2 regions of the Acidovorax sp. GW835-FHT14G06 genome follow, and region 2 is predicted to be linked to the other one. Evidence: riboswitches for the same ligand, from Rfam matches in the RefSeq annotation. Region 2 holds a riboswitch; the other holds the start of a gene.
The links. Region 2 has a riboswitch for glycine ahead of gcvT (glycine cleavage system aminomethyltransferase GcvT). Riboswitches for the same ligand answer to the same signal wherever they lie in the genome.
Positions count from the first base shown of each region.

Region 1: it holds a riboswitch for glycine, as region 2 does, so the genes downstream of both, AC1Q64_RS17130 (D-amino acid dehydrogenase) here and gcvT (glycine cleavage system aminomethyltransferase GcvT) in region 2, are expected to answer to the same signal.

Region 1 is NZ_JBXAGA010000009.1:123,796-133,643, forward strand. Features, by position in the region: gene sorT (SorT family sulfite dehydrogenase catalytic subunit) at 1-1,092, shown strand, start outside; gene sorU (SorU family sulfite dehydrogenase c-type cytochrome subunit) at 1,215-1,538, shown strand; gene AC1Q64_RS17130 (D-amino acid dehydrogenase) at 1,592-2,911, opposite strand; glycine riboswitch at 3,007-3,118, opposite strand; gene AC1Q64_RS17135 (2-keto-4-pentenoate hydratase) at 3,347-4,129, shown strand; gene AC1Q64_RS17140 (YXWGXW repeat-containing protein) at 4,214-4,669, opposite strand; gene AC1Q64_RS17145 (YXWGXW repeat-containing protein) at 4,826-5,278, opposite strand; gene AC1Q64_RS17150 (hypothetical protein) at 5,446-5,847, opposite strand; gene AC1Q64_RS17155 (ABC1 kinase family protein) at 5,844-7,175, opposite strand; gene AC1Q64_RS17160 (DUF2867 domain-containing protein) at 7,162-7,737, opposite strand; gene AC1Q64_RS17165 (TetR/AcrR family transcriptional regulator) at 7,734-8,588, opposite strand; gene AC1Q64_RS17170 (helix-turn-helix domain-containing protein) at 8,878-9,609, opposite strand; gene AC1Q64_RS17175 (hypothetical protein) at 9,742-9,848, shown strand, end outside.
Region 2 is NZ_JBXAGA010000001.1:126,998-136,845, forward strand. Features, by position in the region: gene AC1Q64_RS00555 (TRAP transporter substrate-binding protein) at 1-649, shown strand, start outside; gene AC1Q64_RS00560 (TRAP transporter small permease) at 775-1,269, shown strand; gene AC1Q64_RS00565 (TRAP transporter large permease) at 1,266-2,543, shown strand; glycine riboswitch at 2,549-2,654, shown strand; glycine riboswitch at 2,668-2,796, shown strand; gene gcvT (glycine cleavage system aminomethyltransferase GcvT) at 2,846-3,988, shown strand; gene gcvH (glycine cleavage system protein GcvH) at 4,075-4,449, shown strand; gene gcvP (aminomethyl-transferring glycine dehydrogenase) at 4,570-7,473, shown strand; gene AC1Q64_RS00585 (FKBP-type peptidyl-prolyl cis-trans isomerase) at 7,625-8,032, shown strand; gene AC1Q64_RS00590 (MerR family transcriptional regulator) at 8,147-9,223, shown strand; gene AC1Q64_RS00595 (acyltransferase family protein) at 9,302-9,848, shown strand, end outside.

The sequences.
Region 1 (9,848 bases), on a different contig from region 2:
GCCAAGCCGCTGCCCGCCTATGCGGGGTGGAAGTCGCCGGATGCATTGATCGTGCACAGCAGCAGCACCCTGGAGACACGCCGCTCCGCGTTCGGCACCAGCGTCATCACGCCGTCCAACCAGCTGTACGTGCGCAACAACCTGCCTGCGCCTGACGCGGCCATCCTGGACAACCGCGACGCGTGGACGGTGTCCGTCGAAGGAGTCAAGAGCCCGCGCAGCCTGACGCTGGCGGAGCTCAAGACGCTGGGCGTGGAAACCGTGGCCACCGTGCTGCAGTGCTCGGGCAATGGCCGGGGCTTTTTCCCCAGCAAGCCCAGCGGCACGCCCTGGTCGGTGGGCGCTGCCGGTTGTGTGGTCTGGAGCGGTGTGCCGCTGCGCAACGTGGTGGCCGCCCTGGGCGGGCTGGCCGATGGTGCCGCCTACCTGACCGGCACGGGGGGCGAGAAGCTGCCCGAAGGTGTGGACCCGCTGTCGGTACTGGTGGAGCGCTCGGTGCCCGTGAAGGCGATGGACGACGCCCTGCTGGCCTGGGAGATGAACGGCGAGCCGCTGTCGCTGGCGCATGGCGGCCCGCTGCGGCTGGTGGTGCCCGGCTACCAGGGCGTGAACAACATCAAGTACGTCAAGCGCGTGGCGTTTACCAGCGCACAGTCGCAGGCGCGCATGATGTCGCACGGCTACCGCATGTCGCCGCCCGGCAGCAAGGCCAGCCCCGACCAGCCTTCGGTGTGGGAGATGGGCGTGAAGTCGTGGATCAACGGCCCCTTGCCCGACAAGGGGGCACTCAAGCCCGGACAGGTGCAGGTGCATGGCGTGGCCTTTGGCGGCACGCGCGGCATCAAGGGCGTGGAGGTGTCGGCCGATGGCGGCAAGACCTGGTTGGCGGCCAAGCTCATCGGCCCCGACCTGGGCCCCTTTGCCTGGCGGCAGTTTGCGCTGCCCGTGCGCCTGGAGGCGGGCACCCATGTGCTGGCGAGCCGCGCCACCGACACGGCGGGCAATGTGCAGGCCGAGCAGCGCGAGGAAAACCTGGGCGGCTACAACAACGCCAGCTGGCGCGACCACGCCGTCACCGTGACCGTGGCATGACATCGCTCCCCCCTGAGGCGCTTTACGCCTTCCCCCCGAAGGGGGGACGCCACCCGTGGCCTGGCAGAGCCAGTTCCACGGTGGCACTGGCGTGGGTGCGCGCCGCTATCGGACGGCATCGGATGCCGCAAGGCGGTTTGCTGGTAGGGCTAGCGTTACTGTGGGCGGGTGCCAGCTGGGCCGCCGAGCCGGCCGAGCTGGCGCGCGGCAAGGAGCTGTTCACCAAGATCCAGCCCGCCTGCGCGGTGTGCCACACGCTGCAGGCCGCCGGTGCCGAGGGCCAGGTGGGCCCGGTGCTGGATGAGCTGAAGCCCGACGCCGGCCGTGTACTGCGTGCGCTCAAGGCAGGCATCGGCGTGATGCCCTCGTATGCCGAGCGCATGAGCGAAAAGGACATGTTGGCCGTGGCACAGTTTGTGGCGCACGCCACGGCCGCGGCCAAGTAGGCGCGGGCTTTCGTGGCGGTTGCAGCGCTGCCTCGCTGCAACCGCGCGCTGCTTCAGGCCGCAGTGCGCGACGGCACCAGCGCCGCTCCTCCTGCGCGCCCCTGCAACCCCTGGAACGCAAAGTCCACCTCGGGCACGCGGCCGCTCACGATGTCGGCCAACGCCTTGCCCGAGCCGCAGGCATGGGTCCAGCCCAGCGTGCCGTGGCCGGTGTTGAGGAACAGATTGCCCATCTTCGTCTTGCCGATCAGCGGCACGTTGCTGGGCGTGGCGGGGCGCAGACCGCTCCAGAACTGGGCCTGGGTCGTGTCGCCCGCGCCAGGGAAGAGTTGCTCCACGCGCCGCACGATGGCCTCGCAGCGCACCTGGTTCAGGTGGCGGTCATAGCCGTTCAGCTCGGCCGTGCCGGCAATGCGCAGGCGGTCACCGCCGCGTTCGCTGGTGTAGCGCGAGAACACGAGCTTGAACTCGTCGTCCGTCAGGCTCACCTGGTGCGCCTTGCTGGCGTCCTTGACCGGCATGGTCACCGAGTAGCCCTTGGCCGGGTAGATGGGCAGCTGGATGCCCAGCGGCTGCGCCAGCAGCGGGCTGAACGAGCCCATGGCCAGCACAAACGCATCGCCGCGCACGCGCTCGAAGCGGCCTTCGGCATTGGTCACTTCCACGTGGTCGATGCGGCCACCTGCCTCGCGCAGCGCGGTGATGTGGTGGCCCATGCGGAACTGCACGCCCGCCGCCTCGCACAGCTTGGCCAGCTCGCGCGTGAACTGGTTGGCGTCGCCGGATTCGTCCTCGGCCGTGTAGGTGGCGCCGGCCAGCTGAGGGCGGATATGGGCCAGGGCAGGCTCGATGCGCACGGCCTCATCGGCGCTGATGACCTGGCGCTCGCAGCCCAGGGCGCGCATCTGCTCGGCCGGGCCCAGGGCGCCGTCGAATTCCTTGGCGTTGGTATAGAAGTGCAGGATGCCCTGCGTGCGCTGGTCGTACTGGATGCCGGTGGCCGCGCGAAGCTGCTGCAATGTGTCGCGGCTGTAGGTGCCCAGGCGCACGATCTGCTCGATGTTGTGGCGCGTGCGCGCCGGGGTGCAGTTGCGCAAGAAGGACAGACCCCACAGCCACTGCCGCATGTCGGCGCGCAGGCGGAACAGCAGGGGGGCGTCCTCTTTGCCCAGCCACTGCAGCACCTTGAGGGGCGCGCTGGGGTTGGCCCAGGGCTCGGCATGGCTCACCGAGATCTGGCCGCCGTTGGCAAAGCTGGTCTCGGCACCGGGCGCACCCTGGCGGTCGATGACGGTCACGTCATGGCCAAGTTGTTGCAGGAAATAAGCCGAAGTCACGCCGAGCAAGCCGGCGCCCAAAACGATCACGCGCATGATTTTCAAAGCCTTTCTGGGCTCTGGCGCTAGAACAACATGCGCTGGCAGCTATGGATTTAATAGCGAACAGCTGGCGCATAAATGCCCTAGCTGCCGCTCCCCCTGTCCTTGGTACCTGAGAGATTCACCGCCACCCACCCGGGCTGCGGCTTGCTCCTTCGGTGCGCTTCGCGTTGCGCGAAGCGGCTCTCCAGACGGCTTTGATGAATGGTGCAGTACGGGACCTGAGCGTGTATGGGAGTTTGCGCCTTCGGTGCAGCGGCGGCCTGTGGCTGCCGTGCTCTCCTGCGAGGCCGATTCTAGGGGCCAAGCCTGCGCGCAAGATCGACTCCGGCGGCTAATGGGGCGCAATCGTTGCTGATGCAGCGGGGCGTGGCCGTTGGTGAAGGTGCCGATAATCCGCCGACCCCTTGTCCCATGGAGAGTTTTGCCATGTCCCCCACCGCTTTGGATCCTGCCGCCAGCGCCGCCGTCATCACCCAGGCCCGGGAGGGACGCACGCCCCGCCCGCTGGACTTTCCCGCAGGGCTTCGCCCACGCGATGCGGCCGATGCGTACGCGGTGCAGGACGCCGTGGTGCGCGCGCGCGGTGGCATCGCGGGCTGGAAGGTCGGCGCCGCGTCGCCCCAGGCGCAACCCGCGCGCGCCGCGCTCACCCGCGATTCAGTGTGGGTGGCCACAGCGGGTGATGCGGTTGCTCTGTCTGCAGCTGGTTTTGCCGTGATGGGCGTGGAGGCGGAGCTGGTGTACGAACTGGGGGCTGACCTGCCCGCCCGCGCCACCCCCTACAGCGCCGCCGAGGTGCTGGCGGCGGTGGTGTCGGTGCGCGCCGCCATTGAGGTGTGCGACACACGCTTTGCTGCATGGGCGCAACAGGGCGAGTGGAGCCGTCTGGCCGACCAGGCCTGCCATGGGGCATTGGTCGTGGGGGCCGGGGTTGCCGATGTGGCCGCAGTGCAGCCGCTGTTGCAAGGGGTGAGTCTGTCGGTGAACGGCTCGGTGGCCGTGCAGCACGCCACCTGGGGCAATCCGGCGGGCGACCCGCTGCGACTGCTGGTGTGGCTGGTCAACGAAGGCGCGCGCAGCCTGGGCGGGTTGCGCGCGGGGCAGTGGGTGACCACCGGTTCGTGCACCGGCACCGTGCTGGTGGCGCCGGGTACTGAAGTCGTGGCGGACTTTCCGGGGCTCGGTCAGGCTGCGTTATTGCTGCGCTAGCTGCGATCGCTGCTAGCGCAGCTGCAGCTGCTGTAGCTGAGGAAGGGCCTGCTTAGCGCACGGATCGTGCTTGGGGCCGGTCCATCAATTGCGGCGCGGGTTGTCCGGCTGGCTGTCACGGCGGTTGGGCACTCCGTCGCCATCGCGGTCCCGGTCGTTGCGGTTGGAGATGCCGTCACCGTCGCGGTCCCAGCCACCGCGTTGCATCTCCCACCGGCCTTCGCGTTCGATCCACTGGGGTTGGCGGTATTGGTAACCGTTGCGCGCCTGCACCCAGTGGCCGCGCACCCAGTGGTGGCGGTTGCCACGCCATTCCCAGTGGCCTTCTTCCCACACCTGGCCTCGGCGAGGGCGGGGCATTGCTTCATTGCGCGGAGGGGGCGGCGCAGGAATCACCTGGTACGTGGGCGCAGTCTGGTAAGTGCGCTCGGGTTGGCCGGACTGAATGATGACGGTACCCTGGGTGGCGGCCTGCGCAGGAGCGAAGGCCAAAAACGCCATCAGGGCGAGGGAGGCTGCAGTGAGCGGGTGGTGGGCCATGAGTGTCTCCTGTGGATGGTTCGATACGGAACCGGGTGGGACGATGGTGCACGGGTATCCGGCGCCGCGCTGTAGGCGCGACGCCGCCCCTGGCGTAGGCGCAGGGGGGCGGTCTGGGGCGGGCCTGAGCGCCACCGTGGGCGGCTGCCCCTCGGCTTAACGGCGGTACGGGTTGTCCGGGCGGTGGTCGTAGCGGTTGGGCACGCCGTCCCCGTCGCGGTCGCGGTCATGGCGGTTGGGTACGCCGTCGCCATCACGGTCCCAGCCGCCTCGCTGCATGTCCCAGCGGCCGCCGTGTTCAACCCAGCGGGGCTCTCGATAGTGGTAGCCGGGGCGGGCTTTGACCCAGTAGCCCTGCATCCACACATGGTGGTGGCCACGCCATTCCCAGTGGCCGGGAACCCATGCCATGCCGCGGCGCGGGTGGGGAACCGCTTCGTAGCGGGGAGGGGGCGGAGCCTGGTATTGCACGCGCACCGGGGCGGGTTGCTGGTAGGCGGGTGTGCCAGCCTGGATGACGACGGTGGCGCTGGTCTGCGCCTGCGCCGCGCTCGCGGCGCCCAGCGACAGCAGGGCGATGGACACAGCGGCAAGTGCTTTGCGGGCCATAAGGGTCTCCTCAGAAATGATTCCTTGCGGAACCGGAGACTTCATGGTGCACAGGCTGCGTCAAGCCGGTGTAGGCACATTGCGAAGCTTTGTGAAGTTGTGTTGCCGACTTCGGAGGCAAACGGCCACTGCGAGACTTTTGTCACGCCTGCAGCGTGTGAGCGGCGTCAGCGCCACCACACCAGCGCCGCAATCACCAGCAGTGCGCACCAGGCTGGGTGCCTGCCGTGGGTGGCGCAGAACACCAGCACGCCACTGGCCAGCGTGGCAATGCCCACCACATCCGCGGCCCAGGCGCCCAGGGCAGCGTCCCAAGGCGCGGTGCCCAGGCGCCAGAGCAGGGCGCTCAATGCCCAGCACAGTACCGAGGCCACATGCCAGGTGCCCCACAGGATGCGCAGGTGTGGGGTGTGCAGCACCTGCTGCGCAGCGCCCGGCTCCACGCGCCCCACCGTTTGGCGCCCCTGCGTGCGCAGGCTGCGAAACAGCAGAAGCTCTCCGAGCACCGAATGGGCCGCGCCCACCAGGGCCAGTCCGGCTGCGGCGAGGGTCAGGGCGGTGTTGGTCATGGGTGAATGGTCAGTGCCTCATGTGCCTGGGTGCGCACGCGCGCGCGCAGCTGCGTCAGCAGGTGCATCAGCCCCATCCACATGCGCTCGAACGCCGGCATTTCGCCGGGCACCTGGGCCAGGTGCTGGCCCAGCACGCGCTGGTGCTGGCTGGGGGTGATGGGCGGCGGTGTCTTGGTGCCAAAGTCAAACACGGGCTGGGTGAAAGGCTCCGTCTGCCAGGCCTGCATCTCGGCCAGTGCGGGGGCGAGTTCACTGGTGTAGGCCTGTACGGTCAGGTCGTTGCTCAAGAGCCCCAGCGCCTGGTAGGCCTGCAGCACCTGCGCGTTGCGCGCTGGGTCGGTGTCGGCGCGCAGCAGTGCCGACCACGCCTGCACCACCTGCGTCCTGAATGCGCTGGGCAGGGCGCGCGTGCAGCCAAAGTCCAGCACGCCCACCGTGCCATCGGGCGCGAACAGGAAGTTGCCCGGATGCGGGTCGGCATGCACCCGCCCCAGCACAAAGGTGCAGTGCATGAACCAGTCCCACAGATGCTGCCCCGCCTGGTCGCGTTGCGCCTGCGATGGCTGTGTGCCCAGCCAGGCCTGCAGCGGCTGGCCGGGCAGAAATTGCTGCGTGAGCACCTGGGCCCGCGTGTGCGAGAGCAGGGGCTGCGCCATCACCACGCCCGGCCGGGCCGCGTGCTGGGCGAACCACTGCATCTGTTCAGCCTCCTGCAGGTAGTCCACCTCGCGCAGCAGCGTGGCCTCGATCTCGGTCATCACGCTGTCCAGCACGGCATCCGCAGGCAAAGGCATGTCGGTGTGGGCCAGCGCGCGCAGCGCGGCGCGCATCAGTTGCATGTCGCTCGCAATGGTGGCGGCAATGCCGGGGTACTGCACCTTGACGGCCACCGTGCCGTGGCCTGCCAGCTGTGCGCGGTGCACCTGGCCCAGGCTGGCGGCGGCAAACGCGGTGGGCTCGAAATGGTCGAACAGCGCCTCCGGCTCCTGCCCGAAGGCCTGGCGGAACACGCGGCCCACCAGGGCGCGGTTGAGCGGCGGGGCCTGGTGGTGGGCGCGTGCCAGTTCGCGGCGCACGCCGTCGGGCAGCAGGCCCGGGTGCATGCTGAGCAGTTGCGACACCTTGAGCGCTGACCCCCGCAGCTGCCCCAGCGCGCCAAACAAAATGCGGCCCAGCGCTGCCTCGTGCTCGGCCTGCGCCTGGGCCGAGCGCTCGCGCGTGCGGTGCGAGAGCTCAGCCATTCCGATGCGCGCTGCCGCGAGCCCCGTGATGGCACTGCGAGCCAGCTTGCCGGTGCGGGGTGCGTCTGCGTCAGTTTGGGCCATGGTCTGCCAGGCGCTGAGCCGTGCCGCGCGCTATGACACGGTGGATCGGCGTGATCACCGCCATGTAGGCATGGCCGAGTGTGTTGTGGATGTGCACCACCGTGCTCAGCACCACGCGGGGCGTGGCGCCAGGGGTGGCGGGCTGTTTGCAGATGGACACCTGTACGTCCAGGTGTTTGTCGTCCTGGCCCATCACCACTTCGGTGTCGCTCAGATGCCGGATGCGGAAGATGCCGACGCGGTCGCCCACGCGGTAGCTGCGTGCGTTGCGCAGGGACCGGCCGCTGGCAGGCGGGTGGCCGTCGTCCAGCTGGCCCAGGTCTTTCAGGCCCACCAGTCGCACGGCCTTGTTGCGCGCGAACATGAGGGCGCGCGTCCACGCAGGGGTGCGGGCCGCCACGTCCAGCCACGACTGCAGGGCAGAGCGTGTGGGGTGCCGGTCGGCCACTTCGTAGGCATCAAAAAAATCGGCTCCGGGCAGTGTGGCGTGGATGGCGGTGCCGGGCGGCACTTGTGTGGCGCGCGCGGTGGTGGGCGCGGCGAGGGCTGGGGTCGCATTCATGGGGCGCTCTTTTTCTTGCGGGGCGTGGCAGCGCGGGGCTTGCGCGGTGCTCGGGGGGGCTGCGAAGGCGTGGTGGCCGGGCTTGCGGCGGCGGCTGCCATGGGAGCAGGTGCCCTGGCTGTGGGGGCGCTGGCCATGGCCTGCTGTGCCATGTGCAGCATGCCCATCAGGCCGCTGCCGTGTTGCACCATGCGGGCCATCTGGCTGCGCAGCACAAAGCCGCTCAGTTGCAGCACGCGGTTGACCAGCCCGCCGCGCAGCGCCTGCACCAGCACGCCCAGCGACAGGTCCACCAGCTGCGTGGTGTCGGCAAATTCGTCGGAGGTGTCGGCCAGCCAGTAGCTCACCACACCCGCAAGGTAGTCGGTGTAGAGGCTGCCCGCCAGGCCCTTGAAGTCGCAGGGCTCGATCTCGCCGCTGGCCTCTGCCGCTTCCAGAAAACTCGCCACCGCCTCGCGCAGGCTCTGGCGCGCTGCCAGCGGCTCGGCCAGCATCGACAGGGGCGAGCGCCGCGCCAGGCCGCGCACCTGGGCCACGAACTCGCGGTCGGCCAGCAGGCGCTCTAGCACGGCATCGGTCAGGCGCTGCAGCTTTTCTTGCAGGCCATAGCCCGCAAAGCCCGGCGTCTGCAGCGTGTCGGCCAGCGCCTGGTGGGCCACATCGTCCAGGTAGCCCAGCACGATGCGGTCCTTGGTCGGAAAGTATTTGTAGATCGTGGCGTCGCCGATGCCGGCGGCACGCGCGATGTCTTTCATCGTCGTGCCGTCAAAGCCCTGGCGGGTCATGAGGTCCACCGCGCTGGCCACGATCTGGCGGCGCGTGGCGTCTTGCTGCTGGCGGGTGGTTTTCATTCGACTATTCTTAAATTGATTGAATTTACAATTTAAAGAATAGTTATTTCTGTTTGTGACGTCAAGCCACCTCTTGCCGGGCGCAAGGAGGATTTTTGAGGCTTTTTTAGCCCCAGGCGCAGGTATTTCATGCGCCGAAAGCTATCAAAAAGATAGTGAATAAAGGGTGGGTCATGGCACTGCGGACAGTCCCCACACCTGTGGGGCGGCCGCTGCGCTCAACCAAGGGCAGAAGTTGGCTTGCAGCGACGGCTGCCGCTTGCAGGGGCCTGCGAAATCGACAGGAGGCTTATCGCCGCATGCTGGCAAACGCCTCGAACTCCCAGCTGCGCATGGCCAGCAGCAGGGTGTAGCCTTCGCGCTCGCGGTCGGGTAGTTTCTGGTCGGCCAGGTGCTGCTGGGCAAAGTCCTGCGCCACGCGCTGCATGCGCTCCATGAAGGCGGGCGCCAGGCTGCGGCTGATGTTGCCGTGCACCAGCAGCACGCCTTCGCCCAGTCCGTCAAAGCCGCCCGCAAAGTAGTCCAGCAGCGCATGGTCGCGGAAGTAGTTCATCACCGGGCCATGTGGGCGCCAGCGGAAGGTCTTGGCCAGCTTGAGGCGGTAGCGGTTCAGCGGCCGCAGCTCGATGATGCCGATGCGGTCCAGCTGCGCCAGGTATTTGATGCCCTCGGCCTCGGTCAGGCGGTAGTAGCCGGTCACCTGCTCCAGCGTCCACTGGCTCAGCACACAAATCGCCATCAGCAGCAGCTTCTTGTCCGCCACCACGGCCTTTTCCTGCTCCTGGGTCAACTCTTTCAGCAACGGCTGTTCGTCGGCCACGCGCCGCGCCAGGTCGGCAAAGTCCAGCGCCAGCGCGCGGCAGATGGCGTCGATGCGCGACAGCGGCATGTCGCCTTTGGCCAGCATGCGCTTGACGCTGGACTCGGCCATGCCCAGCGCCTGCGCCAGGTCGGCGTAGGTCATCTGCGCGGTCTTGAGTTCCTTTTTCAGGGCGGTGACGAGATCGGCGGTCGTGCTCATGGTGTGGGGCTCCTTGGTATCGATTATCAATACCCAAAGGCGCGTGGGTAGCCTATTGAGCGACTTCTTGCGGGAGCTGCCGCCACCGCTCACCACACTGCGCGGCATCGTTCACTTTCTACGGTGTGTGTGATGTCTTCTTCCCCTGTGACTGTCCTTCGTTCTCGCGGCCTGCCAAAGCTGCCGCGCCTGTCGTATGCCGAAACGGGCCTGCTGCTGGGCGCGGCCGCGCTGCTGGC
Region 2 (9,848 bases):
CCGCGACAAGGCGCATGCCCGCGCCGTGCTGGATGGCCCCATCGGTCAAGACCTGCTGTCCAAGTTCGATGCCAAGGGCTTCAAGGCGCTGGCCTGGGCAGAGAACGGCTTCCGCCACATGACCAACAGCAAGCGCGACGTGAAGGAGCCCGGTGATCTGAAGGGCCTGAAGATGCGCACGATGGAAAACCCAGTGCACATCGCCGCCTATAAGGGCTTCGGCATCATCACCACGCCCATGGCCTTCCCTGAAGTGTTCACGGCGCTGCAACAAGGCACGGTGGACGGTCAGGAGAACCCGCTGTCCGTCATCATCTCGGCCAAGTTCGATCAGGTGCAAAAGCACCTGACGCTCACCGGCCACGTGTACTCGCCCTGCATCTTCGTGATGAACAAGGCCGCATTCGACAAGCTCTCGGCGGCGGACAAGCAGGCCTTCATCGATGCCGCGAAAGAAGGCACCAAGGCCAACCGTGCACGCGTGGACGAAGACGACGCCAAGGGCGTGGCCGACCTCCGCGCCAAGGGCATGACCGTGATCGACAACGTGGACAAGGCCAAGTTTGTGGCGGCACTGGCCCCCGTCAACGCCGAGTTTGAAAAGCAGTTCGGCAAGGCTGCCATCGACAAGATCCGCGACGTCAAATAATCCTGTTCATTGCTATTACCTTTGTAGCTTATAACGCCCGTAGCCATTGCGCTATCGGGCGTTTTTATTCTTGAACGATCGATGGTTCTAATCACCCCCCACCTACCCATGGTTGGCACCGCCCCATGAAAAACGCTTTTCTTACCTTTGAGCGATGGACCACCTTCATCGCCATGCTGGGCGCTTGCGCCATGCTGACCCTGGCTTCGGCCCTGGGCATGTTCCAGATCGTGACCCGCTTTGTGCTGGAGCAGCCTGCTGAATGGACCGAAGTACTCATCCGTTTCAGCCTGATCTGGATGGTGTTCCTGGCCATTCCGGCCGCGTTTCGCCAGGGCGCGATGGTGAGTGTGGACGTGCTGTACCGCTGGAGTCCGCCGCGCATCAAACGGGTGCTGGACTGGGTGGTGACACTGGCAGCCCTGGTCCTCATCGGCATCATCATCTGGTATGGCTGGGACTATGCACGCCGGGGCGGCGTGCAAAGCATGGCCGGGCTGGAATCCATGTCCATGTTTTGGGCTTACCTCGCCATGCCTGTGGGTGGCCTTTTTTGCGTGGTCGGCATCATCGGCAACCTCATTGATCCCCTGCGTATGGAACTGGAGACTGCTCAATGAGTTTGGTCATGATTTCAACGATGGTGCTGTGCTTTGCACTCACCGTCTCAGTGGCTGTGTCCATCGGTTTGGCTTCCATCCTGGGCATCCAGGCCTCCAATGCGAACATGCTCATCTCCGTCAAGGAGATGTTCGGAGCCATCAACAAGTTTCCTTTGGCAGCCATCCCATTCTTCATCCTGGCAGGCAACCTGATGGAAACTGGCGGCATCTCGCGCCGTCTGGTGGAGTTTGCCAAGAGCATCGTCGGCGGCGTGCAGGGCGGCCTGCCCATGACCTGTGTGCTGACCTGCATGATCTTTGCGGCCGTGTCGGGCTCGTCGGTGGCCACCACATTTGCCATTGGCGCCATCCTGATCCCTGCGCTGATCAAGCATGGCTACCCCACGAGCTATGCGGCCGCGCTACAGGCCACCAGCGCCGAGCTGGGCGTGATCATCCCGCCCTCCATCCCCATGATCCTTTACGGCGTGAGTGCCGAGGTGTCGATTGGCGAACTGTTCATCGCAGGCTTTGGCCCGGGGCTGCTGATCAGTGGCGCGCTGATGCTCTTTGTATGGGCGTACTGCAAGTACAAGGGCTGGGGCAAAAACGACGGCGATGGGCGCATGCCCTTTGGCAAGGCCACGCTGCAGGCTGGCTGGGCATTGCTGATGCCAGTGATCATCCTGGGCGGCATCTACGGCGGCGTGTTCACCCCCACCGAGGCATCGGCCGTGGCAGTGTTCTATGCGTTGATCGTCGGCGTCGTGATCTACCGCGAGATCAAGCTCAAGGACCTGTTCGCCATTCTGCGCAAGTCGGCCATCTCGTCGGCGGTGATCATGTTCATCATTGCCAACGCCGGGTTGTTTGCGTTCCTGATCACGCGCGCTGGTGTGCCAGATGCCATCGGCCGCTGGCTGGAGGCTGTGCTGCAGTCCCCTGCCCTGTTCCTGCTGGGCGTGAACGCGGCGCTGTTCGTGATTGGCATGTTCATCGAGACCAGCGCGGCGATCATTGTGCTGGCCCCCATCCTGGCGCCTGTAGCGATGCATTTCGGTATTGATCCGGTGCACTTCGGTCTCATCATGGTGGTTAACCTTGCGCTGGGCATGATCACGCCACCTTTTGGGGTCAACCTGTTCGCGGCATGCACCGTGGCCAGAATCTCGCTGGACCGGATCATCAAGCACCTGCTTCCCTTTGTCGGAGTGATTCTGGTGTGCCTGATGATCATCACCTATGTGCCATCGATCTCGCTGGCACTTCGGGATCTGGTCTACGCAAAGTAGTTAGAATCGCCGGGTCAGGAGAGAGTGCTCCGTCTTGTCCTCAGGACGCGCAGCACCGCCGAAGGCGCAGGCACCCGCCGAACGCTCAGGCAAAAGGACTGACAACCGCCCGCAGCGATGCGGGCGTTCCCTTGCTGGAGAGAGATGGCCCCACAGTAAAACTGTGTGCAGGCCATCCACCGAAGGAGCAAACCGCACGGCCAGCCAAGGCGCTGCGGTGAATCTCTCAGGTAAAGCGGACAGCAGGGCAAATCCCGTGACCATCTTGGTGGTCGCGGCCCCCATTTGCCCCGGAGTCCGCCATGTCAGCCACCGTCCCCCTGCTCACCACGCCCCTGAACGCCCTGCACATCGAACTGGGCGCCCGCATGGTGCCGTTTGCAGGCTATTCCATGCCCGTGCAATACCCCGCTGGCCTGATGGCCGAACACCAGCACACGCGCAGTGCTGCGGGCCTGTTCGATGTCTCGCACATGGGCCAGCTCAAACTCATCGGCGCCGGTGCCGCTGCAGCCTTTGAAACCCTGATGCCTGTAGACGTGATCGACCTGCCCGTGGGCAAACAGCGCTACGGCCTGCTGCTGACCGATGAGGGCACGATCATTGATGACCTGATGTTCTTCAACCAGGGCGTGGTGAATGGCGAGCCCACCCTGTTTGTCATCGTGAACGGTGCTTGCAAGGTGGCCGATATCGCCCACATTCAGGCGCGCATCGGCCAGCGTTGCAAAGTGGTGCCCATGCCAGACCACGCCCTGCTAGCACTGCAGGGCCCACAGGCCGTCACCGCCCTCACCCGCCTGGCCCCCGGCGTGGAAAAGCTGGTGTTCATGACCGGTGGTGACTTCACGATTGCTGGCTGCGACTGCTTTGTGACCCGCAGCGGCTACACCGGCGAAGATGGTTTTGAAATCTCGGTGCCCGCCGCACAGGCCGACACCCTGGCCCGCGCCTTGCTGGCCCAGCCCGAAGTCAAACCCATTGGCCTGGGAGCGCGCAACTCGCTGCGTCTGGAGGCTGGCCTGTGCCTCTACGGCAACGACATCGACACCACCACCACGCCCCCCGAGGCCGCACTGAACTGGGCGATCCAGAAGGTGCGTCGCACCGGGGGTGCGCGCGCTGGCGGCTTCCCTGGCGCAGACAAGGTGCTGGCGCAAATCGACAACCCCGCCAACCTGCCCCGCAAACGTGTCGGCCTGGTCGCGCTGGAACGTGTGCCCGTGCGCGAACACACCGAACTGCAAAGCACCGATGGCCAGAAGATCGGCGAAGTCACCAGCGGCCTGCTGGGCCCCACGGTGAACGAACCTGTGGCCATGGGCTATGTGGCGCCCGCCTTTGCGGCCATTGGCACCCGCGTCAATGCCATCGTGCGCGGCAGGGCCGTGCCCATGGAAGTGCGCGCCATGCCGTTCGTTCCAGCCAACTACTTTCGCGGTTGATTTCGCGGGCGGCAGCGCACAGATGCGGTCCGCGCCCGCTACATTGCTGATTCCTTTATTTATCCCGTTTGCTTGAGGAGCTTCCCATGACGATCAAATTCTCCAAAGACCACGAGTGGATCAACGCCGCTGATGCCAACGCCTCGGTGGTGGGTATCACCGTTCACGCGCAGGACGCGCTGGGCGATGTGGTGTTTGTGGACCTGCCCGAAGTGGGCAAAAGCTTTACCCAGGGCGAAGTGGCCGGTGTCGTCGAATCCGTGAAGGCCGCCGCCGACGTGTACATGCCCGTCACCGGCGAAGTGGTGGAAGTGAACGAAGCCCTGCGTGCCGACCCATCGCTGGCCAACAGCGACCCGCTGGGCGCTGGCTGGTTCTTCAAGGTCAAGCTGGCCGATGCCAGCCAGCTCGACGCCTTGCTGGACGAAGCCACGTACACCGAGTTCGCCAAGAACGCCTGACACCGATCGTTCTCCAGGGCATGGCGCCGTGCCATGCCCTGCCCTGCCTGCGCACTACCCATGTGCAAGCGCCCTACCCCGGCACTGCCCCCAACCCGCTGCGACCTACGAGACTGCCCCATGCTGATGCAATCCGCCACCCCCCTTGGCGCGCTTGAAAACGCCACCGAATTCCTGCCACGCCACATCGGCATCGACGCAGCCGACGAAGCGCACATGCTGTCGGTGATCGGCGAGGCCTCGCGGCGCGCACTCATCGAATCCATCGTGCCGCGCTCCATTGCACGCAGCCGGGGCATGGACCTGCCTGCGCCCCTTACCGAGGCCGCAGCGTTGGCAGAACTCAAGGCCATCGCGGGCAAGAACCAGCTGCTCAAGAGCTTCATCGGCCAGGGCTACTACGGCACGCACACGCCGGGCGTCATCCTGCGCAACATCCTGGAAAACCCCGCCTGGTACACCGCCTATACGCCCTACCAGGCTGAGATCTCCCAAGGCCGCATGGAGGCCCTGGTCAACTTCCAGACCATGGTGTGCGACCTGACGGGCATGCCGATTGCCAACGCATCCATGCTGGACGAAGCCACCGCAGCCGCCGAGGCGATGACGCTGGCGAAGCGCTCGGTCAAGAGCAAGAGCAACGTGTTTGTGGTGGCAGGCGACGCCCACCCGCAAACCATTGAAGTCATCCAGACCCGCGCCAAGCCCCTGGGCCTGGAGGTGCGCCTGGCCAATTCGGCCGAGGAATGGAACACTCTGCTGAATGGCGATTACTTTGCCGTGCTTGCCCAGTACCCCGCCACCAGCGGCCGCATTGACGACCTGCGCGCCGATGTGGAAAAGGCGCACGCCAAGCAAGCTGCCTTCATCGTGGCCGCCGACCTGCTGGCCCTCACGCTCATCACCCCGCCCGGTGAACAAGGTGCAGACATCGTGGTGGGCACCACCCAGCGCTTTGGCATGCCCATGGGCGCTGGTGGCCCGCATGCCGCCTTCATGGCATGCCGCGATGAATACAAGCGCAGCCTGCCCGGCCGCCTGGTGGGCGTGAGTGTGGACGTGCATGGCAAGCCCGCCTACCGCCTGGCACTGCAGACGCGCGAGCAGCACATCCGCCGCGAAAAGGCCACGTCCAACATCTGCACGGCCCAGGTGCTCCCGGCCGTCATCGCCAGCATGTATGCCGTGTACCACGGCCCCGAAGGCCTCAAGCGCATTGCACAGCGCGTGGCCAGCTACACCGCCATCCTCACGCAAGGGCTGCAGCAGCTGGGTGCGCCTGTGAGTGCACAGGCCGCGTTCGACACCGTGAGTCTGCATACTCAAAACGCTACACAATCCATAGCATCCAAGGCAATCAGCCTCGGCGCCAACCTGCGGATTTACTTCAAAGAGTACCTGTGCATCTCGCTGGACGAGACCACCACGCGCGCCGACATCGAGCTGCTGTGGAAGATCTTCGCCAAGGACGGCCAGGCGCTGCCCACCTTCGATGCGTTTGAAAAGGGCGTCGAGTCGCTGATCCCCACCGAGCTGCGCCGCACCAGCAGCTACCTCACGCACCCCGTCTTCAACACCCACCATTCCGAAACCGGCATGCTGCGCTATATCCGCCAGCTCTCCGACAAGGACCTGGCGCTGGACCGCAGCATGATCCCCTTGGGCAGCTGCACCATGAAGCTCAACGCCACCAGCGAGATGATCCCCATCACCTGGCCCGAGTTTGCCAACGTGCACCCCTTCGCCCCCGCTGACCAGCTGGTGGGCTACAAGGAGCTGGACGAGCAACTGCGCGCCTGGCTGTGCCAGGCCACCGGCTATGCGGGCATCAGCCTGCAACCCAACGCAGGCTCGCAAGGCGAATACGCCGGCCTGCTGGCCATCAAGGGGTACCACGAGTCGCGTGGCGAAGGCCACCGCAACATCTGCCTCATCCCCAGCAGCGCGCACGGCACCAATCCCGCCAGCGCCCAGATGGTGGGCATGCAGGTGGTGGTGACTGCCTGCGATGCCAATGGCAACGTGGACCTGGTAGACCTGAAAGCCAAGTGCGAACAGCACAGCGCCAACCTGGCGGCTGTGATGATCACCTACCCCAGCACGCACGGCGTGTTCGAGACCAGCGTGAAGGAGCTGTGCGCCCTGGTGCACAGCCATGGTGGCCGCGTTTACGTGGACGGCGCCAACATGAACGCCCTGGTGGGTGTGGCAGCCCCCGGCGAATTTGGCGGCGACGTGAGCCACCTGAACCTGCACAAAACCTTCTGCATTCCCCACGGCGGTGGCGGCCCCGGCGTGGGCCCCGTGTGCGTGGTGCAAGACCTGGTGCCCTTCCTGCCCGGACACGCCACAGCAGGCGTGGCGGGTGGCGTGGGTGCCGTCAGCGCCGCCCCGCTGGGCAATGCCGCCGTGCTGCCCATCAGCTGGATGTACATCCGCATGATGGGAGCTGAAGGACTGCAAGCAGCCACCGAGACGGCCATCCTGAGCGCCAACTACATCAGCGCCCGCCTCAAGGACCACTATCCCACGCTGTACGCCAGCGAGGGCAAGGACGGCAAGCCCGGCCACGTCGCCCACGAGTGCATCCTGGACCTGCGCCACCTCAAGGACACCAGCGGCGTGATGGCCGAAGACGTGGCCAAGCGCCTCATCGACTATGGCTTTCACGCGCCCACGCTGAGCTTCCCGGTGCCCAACACGCTGATGGTGGAACCCACCGAAAGCGAAACCCTGTCCGAGCTGGACCGCTTCATCGACGCGATGATTGCCATCCGCGAAGAGATCCGCCAGATCGAAAACGGCGCGCTGCCGCAGGACAACAACCCGCTCAAGAACGCGCCGCACACCGCAGAAAGCCTGCTGAGCGGCGAGTGGAACCGCCCCTACACCCGCGAAGCAGCCGCCTACCCCGTGGCTGCTCTGCGCCAGTCGAAATACTGGTCGCCCGTGGGCCGCGTGGACAACGTGTGGGGCGACCGCAACCTGAGCTGCAGCTGCATTCCGGTGAGCGACTACGCCTGACCCTACGGCGAAGGCCACGACGGCCTTGCCATTCAAAGCCCTGGTGCTCAACCGCCCAGGGCTTTTTCGTTGGACGGCCCACACAGGCAGATGCATGAACACGAATAAGATCGCGGCTTGCGTTGTGATTCACACCTTTTAGGAGCCCCCTTTGCGAAACCTCTTGTGCCTTTTGCTTGCCAGCGCCGTGATGGCTCCCGCCGCCATGGCCCAGTCCTCCAACCCCGTCACCACCGCCAGCGGCCTGGTCTATGAATCGCTCAAAGACGGCACGGGCGAATCGCCCAAGGCCAACGACACGGTCAAGGTGCACCACAAAGGCACGTTCCTCGACGGCAAGGAGTTCGACAGCTCGTACAAGCGCGGTGAACCGACGTCGTTTCCGCTCAACGGTGTGATTCCTTGCTGGACCGAAGGAGTGCAGCGCATGAAACCGGGTGGCAAGGCCAAGCTGACCTGCCCCCCAGGCATTGCCTATGGCACACGGGGTGCAGGTGGCGTGATCCCACCCAACGCCACGCTGAACTTCGAGATCGAACTCATCTCCGTCGGCCGCTGAAAGGAAGCACCCTGAGTCGCCTGCGGTGCCTTCCCCCAGGGGGGACACAACCCTCGCTGCGGGGCGGCCCTTGCGCGGCCGCCATGGCATGAGCGGCGCCAGTGGAGTCGTTCAGTGAAAACACAAAATGCCTCTCGGGAGTCTCTGGTGTTGTTAAAGGTCGGTGACCTCGCGCGGCGCACCGGCCTCACGGTGCGCACGCTGCACCACTATGACGAGATCGGCCTGCTCAAGCCCTCGGGCCGGTCTGAGGCGGGGTATCGCCTGTACAGCCAGGCCGATGTGCAGCGGCTGCATGCCATTCAGACCATGCGCCAGATGGGTCTTGCGCTCAGCGACATTGCCGAGCTGCTGGCAGGCGAAGGGGTGGCGCCCCAGCGCATCATTGGCCAGCAGATCCGTGCGCTGGACCAGCAGATTGCCCAGGCCACCGAACTGCGCGGGCGGCTGACCATGCTGCGCGACGGCCTCATGGCCGGTGCTGAGCCCGACATGGGCAACTGGCTGGAAGCGCTCGCGCTCATGACCACCTATGGCAAGTATTTCAGCAGTGCAGAACTCAAGCAGATCTTCACGAACTGGGGCCTGATCGAGGGCGACTGGATCGTGGTCAAGGACCTGGTGCGCAGCGCCATGGACCGCCAGTTGCCACCCGACTCCCCAGAAGTCCAGGCACTGGCCTACCGCTGGATGGCACTGATGCTGCACTGGATGGGGGGCGATCTGGACCTGCTGGACCGGTGGGGCCACATGTTCCGCACCGAGCCCAGCACTCAGGGACGCAACCACGCGCCACCCGGCGACATGATCGAATACGTGGAAACGGCCATCAAACTGCGCCTGGCCTTGCTGGAGAGGTACCTGACCCGCGACGACCTGCGCATGCTGGGCCACGTACCGCACACCGCATGGGCGGCGCTGGAACGCGACGTACAACAGCTACTGGCCCGCCAGATACCCACGAACCACCCCGACGCAGCGGCGGCAGCCCTGCGCTGGAACACGCTGTTCGACCAGCTGACCCGCAGCGATGCGCAATTGCGCCAGAAGCTGCTCACCGCGTCGGCCAACGAGCCGCTGCTGCAGGCGGGCTCGCCGCTGAGCGCGCCCGTGCGCGCCTACCTGCAGGCGGCGCTCGCGCTAGCCACACCCACTCCCGCCATCGCTGCGACAGTCTCTGCGCGCCGCTGAGACACTCACACCGTCTGCAAAAAAACCACTGAAAAGTGCTTGACCCTCACGCAACGTGAGGCCCCACAGTCGACCCCCATGAACGGATCGACGCACTCTCCCAACCCCTCCGCCCCCACCCGGCGGTTGCACGCCCTGGACAACCTGCGCGCCACCATGATGTGGCTGGGCATCGTGCTGCATGTCTCGGTCGTCTACATGAGCCGGCCTTCGCCCCTGCCCTGGCACGACGACCAGTCCAGCCCTCTGGCAGACCTGTTGGTGGCGGTGATTCATGCCTTTCGCATGCCCTTGTTTTTCATCCTCGCCGGATTCTTTGTGGCGGCACTGGTACACCGCCATGGGCTGACCGGCATGGTGCGCAACCGGCTCCGCCGTCTGGGCCTGCCGTTTGTACTGTTCTGGCCGCCGCTGTTCGTCGCTTGCGCGCTGCTCGGGCTGATGTTCCTGCACCGCATGGCCTATGGCACCTGGGGTGTGGACCGCAGCCTGTTGCCCCGAGGCCCCAACGTACCCCAGGGCCCGGCCACCATGCACCTGTGGTTCCTGTGGATGCTGCTGTGGCTCGCAGTTCTGACACCGGTGGCATGGACCGCCGTGCGCGCATTGCCCGCAGGAGTGCAGC